2 regions of the Cupriavidus sp. UME77 genome follow, and region 1 is predicted to be linked to the other one. Evidence: predicted binding sites of a transcription regulator. Region 1 holds the regulator's gene; the other holds the start of a gene.
What was found. The regulator FliA, encoded in region 1, starts transcription of late flagellar genes. The targets are predictions, from matches to a motif close to CTAAAGTTTNNNNNNNNNNNGCCGNTA.
Positions count from the first base shown of each region.

Region 2: a site for FliA is predicted at 1,239-1,265, ahead of A9975_RS14315 (FliC/FljB family flagellin). Genes of this name have one in related genera too.

Region 1 is NZ_LZZU01000045.1:93,243-97,058, forward strand. Features, by position in the region: gene flhF (flagellar biosynthesis protein FlhF) at 1-1,019, shown strand, start outside; gene A9975_RS17555 (MinD/ParA family protein) at 1,023-1,841, shown strand; gene A9975_RS17560 (RNA polymerase sigma factor FliA) at 1,882-2,598, shown strand; gene A9975_RS17565 (flagellar protein FlhE) at 2,595-3,026, shown strand; gene A9975_RS17570 (flagella synthesis protein FlgN) at 3,225-3,683, opposite strand; gene flgM (flagellar biosynthesis anti-sigma factor FlgM) at 3,738-3,816, opposite strand, start outside.
Region 2 is NZ_LZZU01000038.1:59,636-63,451, forward strand. Features, by position in the region: gene A9975_RS14310 (RNA chaperone Hfq) at 829-1,152, shown strand; gene A9975_RS14315 (FliC/FljB family flagellin) at 1,367-2,695, shown strand; gene A9975_RS14320 (flagellar protein FlaG) at 2,839-3,216, shown strand; gene fliD (flagellar filament capping protein FliD) at 3,259-3,816, shown strand, end outside.

The sequences.
Region 1 (3,816 bases):
CGGTGGCGGGACGGCGCGCGCCGCGCCCCTGGCAACACACGCTGTTCCTGGCGGACCGCGACGGCCTGCCGCTGGCGGCCGCCGCCGCGCCCGCCGGCCGCACCGGCCCGGCGCTGCAAGGCGGCCAGGGCGGATGGGAGGCTGATGCCGCCACCCTGTGCGCCGCCATCGCCGCCGCCCGTACTGTGGTCAACGTACTCGACGCCATGCCTGCCGCCCCCACGCTGGCACGCTGGCAGCAAGCGGGTGAGCGCTGGCTGGCCACCGCGCGCAAGACCACCCGCGTGGCCAGCGGCGGGGCTGCCGTCAAGCTCGATGCGCTGGCCGAGACGCTGACCTTCCACGCCGTGCAAGACATGGACTATCGCGGCCGCGATGCTGTGCAGTGGATCGCGCAAAGCCCGGTTCGTGTGCTCGAAGGCCAGGCACGCGGCGCCCGCGCTGGCGCCGAGGGCGGTACCGAGGCAGGTTTGCTGGTGTCGCGCGTGGTCGACCGCGAGAACGGCCAGACGCTCGCTGTGCATTACCTGCTGTGCGACCCGGCGCTGTCCGCCGAGGGCGCGCAACTGGCCCGCTGGGCCCGTTGGGCCGAGGCCGGCGAAGCGCAACTGCGCACGCTGCGCCATGCGCTGGACCACCTGGGCCAAGGTGACGGCGGCAATGAACCCGCACAGGCCGAAGCGCAGGCCTGCGCCCGCTTGCTCGCGCTGCAGATGGGCGTGGCCGCGCTGCGCCTCGAGCAGGCCAGCGACGATTCGGTCGGCGCATTCCTGGCGCGGCTGACCGGCCGTGCGCCGGCTCGCCAGGCTTGCGGCGCCGCCGTGCTGGTCGAAGGCATCGGCCGCCTGCTGGCCTTGCTCGACGTGCTGGAAAACTATCCGGCCCGTGGCGGCCGCGCCGCGCAGCCCGTTGTTCAGGAAGCCCCGCCGGAGACGTTCCAGCTGGGCGGCGCCGGCGGCTTGCTCGAGGCGCGCATGAGCGCAAGCCGCGTGTTCGAGACGCTGGCACAGGGAGAATAAGCCGTGAATTCACTCGCATCCGACCAGGCGGAAAGCCTGCGGCGCATGCTGGCGCCCCGCGCCACGCGCCGCATTGCCGTGGTCGCAAGCGATGCCGGTGCCGGCGCCACTACGGTGGCACTGGGGCTGGCCAACGCCCTTGCCCTGCAAGGTGAACGCGTACTGCTCGTCGATGAGGACCGCTTCGGCGCCCGCGCCACGCGGCTTGCCGGCGCCATGCCGGAAGGCACCCTGGCCGCGGTGCTGGGCGGCGCAGTGATGCTCGATGCCGCGCTCGGCAAGCGTCCTGCCGGCACCATCGCCGTGCTGCCGGGCAGCCCCCAGGCCAATGGCGACCTGCAGTTGCTCAAGTCGTTTCGCACCGTGCTCAGCGATGCCCGCCGCGATGCGGATGGCGGCTTGTCGCAAATGGCTGGCGCGGCGCACAACCTCGTGGTGGTGCTGCGCGCGGAGCCGGCCTCGATCAAGGCCGCATACGCCTGCATCAAGCAGCTCAATCACCTTTACGCCTGCCGGCGTTTCCACCTGGTGATCAATGCCGCCGCCGGAGACGCCGCCGCCAGTGCGGTGCTGGGCAACCTGGCCCGTACCGCCAGCCAGTACCTTGGCGTTGAGGCCAGTCCCGCAGGCAGCCTGCCGCACGATCCGCTGGTTGAGCGCAGTACCGCATTGGGCCGTTGCGTGGTCGAGGCCTTCCCGGCCGCGCCCGCCACTGCCGCATTACGCCGAATTGCCACGGGCATTGCCAGTTGGCCAATGTCCACCGATCCCCGTTCAACCCTGTCGGCGCCGATGGCGCCGACGGCCACGGCCCTGGCTTAAGCGCCGGGCCCTGCAAGCTAGGACTCACGAGAATTCCACCATGTATACGATTCAGGGAAAGCTCGAACAGACTGATACCGTGACGGCGCATGCGTCGCTGGTGCGTCGCATCGCCTTGCAACTGGCGGCCAAGCTGCCGGCCAGCGTGCAGCTCGATGACCTGATCCAGGCCGGCATGATTGGCCTGCTTGACGCCGCCAAGCGCTATGAAGACACCCACGGTGCGCGTTTCGAGACCTACGCCAGCCAGCGCATTCGCGGCGCCATGCTCGACGAGGTGCGCGCCAACGACTGGCAGTCGCGCAGCCTGCGCCAGTTCACGCGGCGGATCGAGCGCACCGTGCGCGGCCTGGAGCAAACGCTGGGCCGTGCGCCGCTCGATTCCGAAGTGGCGCAGGAGTTGGAGCTGCCGCTCGACGAATACCAGACGCTGCTCAACGAGGTCTATGGCTGCCAGTTGCTGCACTATGAAGACTTCGAGCGCTCCGGCGAAGAAGACTTCCTGGACCGGCACCTGAGCGTGAGCGATGACGGCAACCCCCTCACTGTGCTGATGGAGAGCGGTATGCGCGAAGCGCTGATCCGCGCCATCGAGCGTCTGCCCGAGCGGGAGAAGCTGGTGCTGTCGCTGTGCTATGACCAGGAGCTGAACCTGCGGGAAATCGGCGCGGTGCTGGAAGTCACCGAGTCGCGCGTGTGCCAGATCCGTAGCCAGGCGATTACACGGCTGCGTTCGCAGTTGCGCGGATTGCTGTGAGCGGCTGGCCCAAGCGCTTCGCCGCGGCGGCGCTGGCCGTGGCGTGCTGCCCGGCACTGGCAGCGCCTGGCGGGCAGGCGCTGCATAGCTGGTCGGCTTCGGTGAACGGGCCCGCGCTGTACAGCAGAGGCTTGCGCACCGTTTCCGTCCCGATTTCACCGACCGGTTATTTGCCGCAGGCGCAGGGCGCGATCACGACGGTGCGGTGGCGCTATAGCTTCTCGCGTACGCCGCCGAATGAACTGCAGGCTTACCTATGCAATGCGCAACGATGTGTATTGCTGTCGGGGGCTGAGGGGCTGACCGAGGCGTTTAGCGGGGATGACGCCGCCAAAGGCTTTGTGTTTGCTTTTCAGGTGCCGGGAAAGGGCGCGTTGACGCCGGTCTTGATTGGGCAGGCCAATGAGGTGACGGTTGGGTTTCGGTGAGGGGGGCTGTGGTTGCTTCGCTGCTACGTCTTAGCTTCAACGGCTTAACTTCAACGTCAACAGCCTAAAGTCAAAGGCAGTTTCACCATCCCAATCGTCCTCTGTTCCCGCTGGCTTGCTCCCCTCTCCCACTTGTGGGAGAGGGGCCGGGGGAGAGGACGGGCACTCGCAAGAACGAGATGCCATGAACTACCAAATTCAACCACTGGCCAGGCTGACCCCTTGCGGCCCGGTCTGCGTGCGCCCGTCGCGCCCGTAGAGCGTCGTGTTGTCACCCCGTTGCCGCAACGCCAGGATCGCTTCCTCGGTGAACTCGAGATGCGCATCCACAACCGCGGCATTCAGCGCATTGGCGTCGCTTGCAGTGCGTGCCGCAAACACCAGCGTGCGCCATGCGGCTTCCACCGACGGATCGATCTGGCGCCCGAACAGCTGGCCGCCCGCGCCGGTGCGAATTCCCATGGCGCCCATTTGTGCCTCGCGCGTGCGCGTCAGGGCACTCAGCAATCCGGCCAGTTCGACCTTGCGTTCCAGCAGCCCGGCAAGGGCCTGGTAATCGCCGGCCTTGATCAGGCTTCTCTCTTCGCCTAGTACGGTGGCGAACTCCTGCGCGAGCTCGGTTTCGCGGCGCAGATTCTGGATCAGGGACTGGCTCATGGCTTGCCTATCTTAGGGTGGGGTTGGCGATGCGGCCCGTAGCAAGCCGCGGTGTCAGGCGCCGCCGCTGAGTTCGCGCAGGGACGCGAGCAGGCCGTCGGCGATCTTGCTTGGGTCGATCTTGATGCGGCCT
Region 2 (3,816 bases), on a different contig from region 1:
AAAAGAAGCGCAAAAATGGGGATTTGAAAGGAAATATAGAGGGGAAAAGCCCGGCAATTCGAGCGATTGCCCAGCGGCAACCTGTCGTCTAATGTCACCCATGCACTTCGAAGTGCTGCCACCGGCGCTTGTCGCCGAAGGCGCACAACAAACAAAGTGGGCGCACAAAAAAAGAAGCCCACGCGCGGGGTGCTCGTAGGCTTTCCAGGACTGCTTTAGAGCCGAAAGGCCCTGACGCGAATATAAACCTGCTTACATGAGGTGTAAATCCAATTTCTATCAGGGATATCTCTGATAGAAAAAGTGCCGAAAATGCCACTCAAGTGGCGGATACCCGGCATGGGACGCATCGCAGTAGCAGGCCAGGGCCACCTTGCAGCCCGCAAACCCATGCCAGACAGGGAATGCGGGCGCGGGTGGCGTTGGGACTTGCCACACCAGCGCCAATCAATTCATAGGTTTGCAGTGTGTTGCAATAGCTTTATTAGAGGAAAACCTCTACGCGAGACGCGCCCCCCAACCGTCAAGATTTGCAAAAAATTTTGTTACCCTCGCCCCTGAAGTATTTCCCTTCTCTTCTGGCGGCGTCGCCCGCCACAGCTTGCGGGGCAGCATCGGATCCACCGCCTGGACACAAACCAGGGCCGGTCCCGGCCCATGCCGCCTCGCCGTCCCGCGCCAGCACCGAGAGCGGATGTTTCATCCCTCGCCCAGCCCAGGCCGTGCCACAACCGGCACCCAGCCGTGCTGTCACACCCCATTTGCCCAGGCCCAGTTATTGGACCGTCGCCAGCCGCCAGAACCCGAGCGGGCTCTTCCGGAGAAGTTGTGAACAAGAAGGTAACCAGGATCGATCGCCCGAGCCGGAAACTGCAGCACCTGCAGCTCTCCACCCACAGCGCAAGTCGCAATCCTGTCGTCGTGCATTTATCGAACGGCGTTCGGCTGCACGGCGTGATCATCGCGACAGACAACTATATGGTGTTGCTGGCAGAGTCTGCGCAGGACCCGCTTCCGCAGATCGTCTACAAGCACTCCATCGCCGTGATCACGCCGGCTCACGCCCCCGAGGCCACGGCCTGCGTGCCCGGGGCGGAGACCTCGCCGGAATTTGTCAGCTTATATACCCCGCGTACCCGCAAGCGCCGCTAGGCGTTGCCGGGGTCACGCAGCTAGCCCGGCCGGGCTTGTTTCGCGCCAAATCCGTCACTCAGTTTCAAACCATCGCAAAGATCACTCTAAATCTTTTCCGGCACCAACCGATAACCCAAACAACGGTGGCACTTCTCGCCCAGCATTGCCTGGCAGCCAACGTTGCGGCAGCAGCCGGATTGCACAATCTACTGTAAAGAATAGGAGTCGTACCATGTCGATGACCATCAATACCAACACGTTGTCTCTGATGACGCAGAACAACCTGAACGCATCGCAATCGTCGCTGAACAGCGCGATCCAGCGTCTGTCGTCGGGCCTGCGTATCAACAGCGCCAAGGACGACGCCGCCGGCCAGGCGATCGCCAACCGCTTCACCGCCAACATCAACGGCCTGACGCAAGCACAGCGCAACTCCAACGACGGCATCTCGCTGGCGCAAACCACTGAAGGCGCGCTGAACGAAGTCAACAACAACCTGCAAGCTATCCGTACCCTGTCCGTCCAAGCCGCAACGGGCAGCAACTCGGCAAGCGACCTGCAATCGATCCAGGACGAAATCACGCAACGTCTGGCTGAAATCGACCGCACTTCGCAACAAACCGATTTCAACGGCGTCAAGGTCCTGTCGTCCACCGCCACCCCGCTGAGCGTGCAAGTCGGCGCCCAAGACGGCCAGACCATCTCGATCGGCCTGCAAGAAATCAGCTCGAAGACCCTGGGCATGACCGGCTTCACGGTGGCCAAGAACGCACTGAGCACCAGCGCCGCCGTCACCACGGTTGCAGCCGCCACCGGCTCCGCACCGGTTTCGGTCAACCTGACCTCGGCTGCCAACGCCCTGTCCGCCGTCGTCGGCTCGACCGTCAGCACCAGCTCCCTGACCCTGAACAACGTGCTGAACTCCGCCGGCAACGCCACCAGCAACTACGTGGTCAAGTACGGCAACGACAACTACGCTGCCTCGGTCGACGCCGCCACCGGCAACGTCACCCTGAACAAGGTGCAAGTGAAGATCGGCGATGCCGCCAACGGCAACACCGGCAACACGGTGGCTGGCCAGCTGGTCAAGGTCGGTGCCGACACCAGCGGCGCTGCAGTCGCTTTCATCACCCAAGGCGGCAACAACTACGCGCTGTCCGCTGGTACGCAGGCTGGTGCAGAGGCCAACGGCGGCTCGACCACCACGTCGGTCACGGACGCCACCCAAATCGAGCTGAGCACCGCCGGCACCACCACCGCAACGGCCCAGTTCACCGGCTCGGGCAGCACCAACCCGCTGGCCCTGATCGACAAGGCGCTGGCCACGGTCGACAAGCTGCGCAGCTCCCTGGGTGCCGTTCAGAACCGCTTCAACTCGGCCATCACCAACCTGGGCTCGGCGGTGACGAACCTGTCGGCTTCGCGCTCGCGCATTCAGGACGCTGACTACGCGACCGAAGTGTCGAACATGTCGCGCGCCCAGATCCTGCAACAAGCAGGTACGTCTGTGCTGGCCCAGGCCAACCAGTCGAACCAAGGCGTGCTGTCGCTGCTGCGTTAATTCTCGCAACAGGCGGCTGCCTCCTAGCAGGACGGGTTCTACCCGGGCCCGTCCTGCCGGGAATGTTTTCAGAGCGGTCTCCGCTCTGAAAGCGTTTCCACCGAAGCCTTTTGTGCACAGACCCAACGCTGCGAGAACAGATCATGATCAGTTCGACCGAACCGCCACTGCCAATGCCGGCCACACTCACCGTCGGGCCGGCATCGTCCGTTGGTACTACCGGAGCGACGAGAAGCCCGGCGGATCCGGGTTCGGGGGCAGCGGAATCGAAGCCGGCCGACGGCGCCCATGCGGCCGGCAGCGCCGGGCTGAACAGTGCGCTGAAGAGCCTCAACGAGGCCCTGGAGGCCACCCCGCTCGAGGTCCGCGTCAGCATCGACAAAGCCACGCACAGAATGGTCACGAGTGTCGTGGACAAGGCCTCCGGCGAGACGATTCGCCAGTTCCCCACAAAAGAAGTCCTGCGCATTGTCCGCGCCATTGATAAGTTGCAGGGCCTGCTGATTCACCAAACCGCCTGATCGGGCGCCCCTCCCCGTACATATCAACCACAGGTACGCATCATGAGTTCAACGAGTGCAACGAGTTCGACGAGCGGTTCAGCGATTTCGTCGCTTGGTGTCGGTTCCGGGCTGGATCTGAGCACTTTGCTGACCAATCTGAAATCGGCGGAACAGCTCAAGTTGACCCCGATCACCAATCAGCAAAGCGCGGTCAACACCCAGCTTTCGGCTTATGGCGTATTGCAAGGGGCGCTGGCTTCGTTCCAGTCGGCCGCCACCGCCCTGGGCACGGCCAGCCTGTACAACAGCACCACCACCACGTCGAGCAACACCAGCGTGCTGAGCACCTCGGCCGACAATACCGCGGTGGCGGGCAGCTATGCGGTCAACGTCTCGCAGCTGGCCCAGTCGCAGACGCTGGTAGCGAACGGCATCACCGACAGCACCGGCATGCTGCTGGGCAGCGCGACAATCCAGATCCAGTTCGGCACCACCACCGGCACGACCTTCACACCCGGCAGCACCCCGGCGGCGTCGATCAATATCAATGGCACCAACAATACGCTGAGCGGCATCCGCGACGCCATCAACGCCGCCAATGCCGGCGTTACCGCCAGC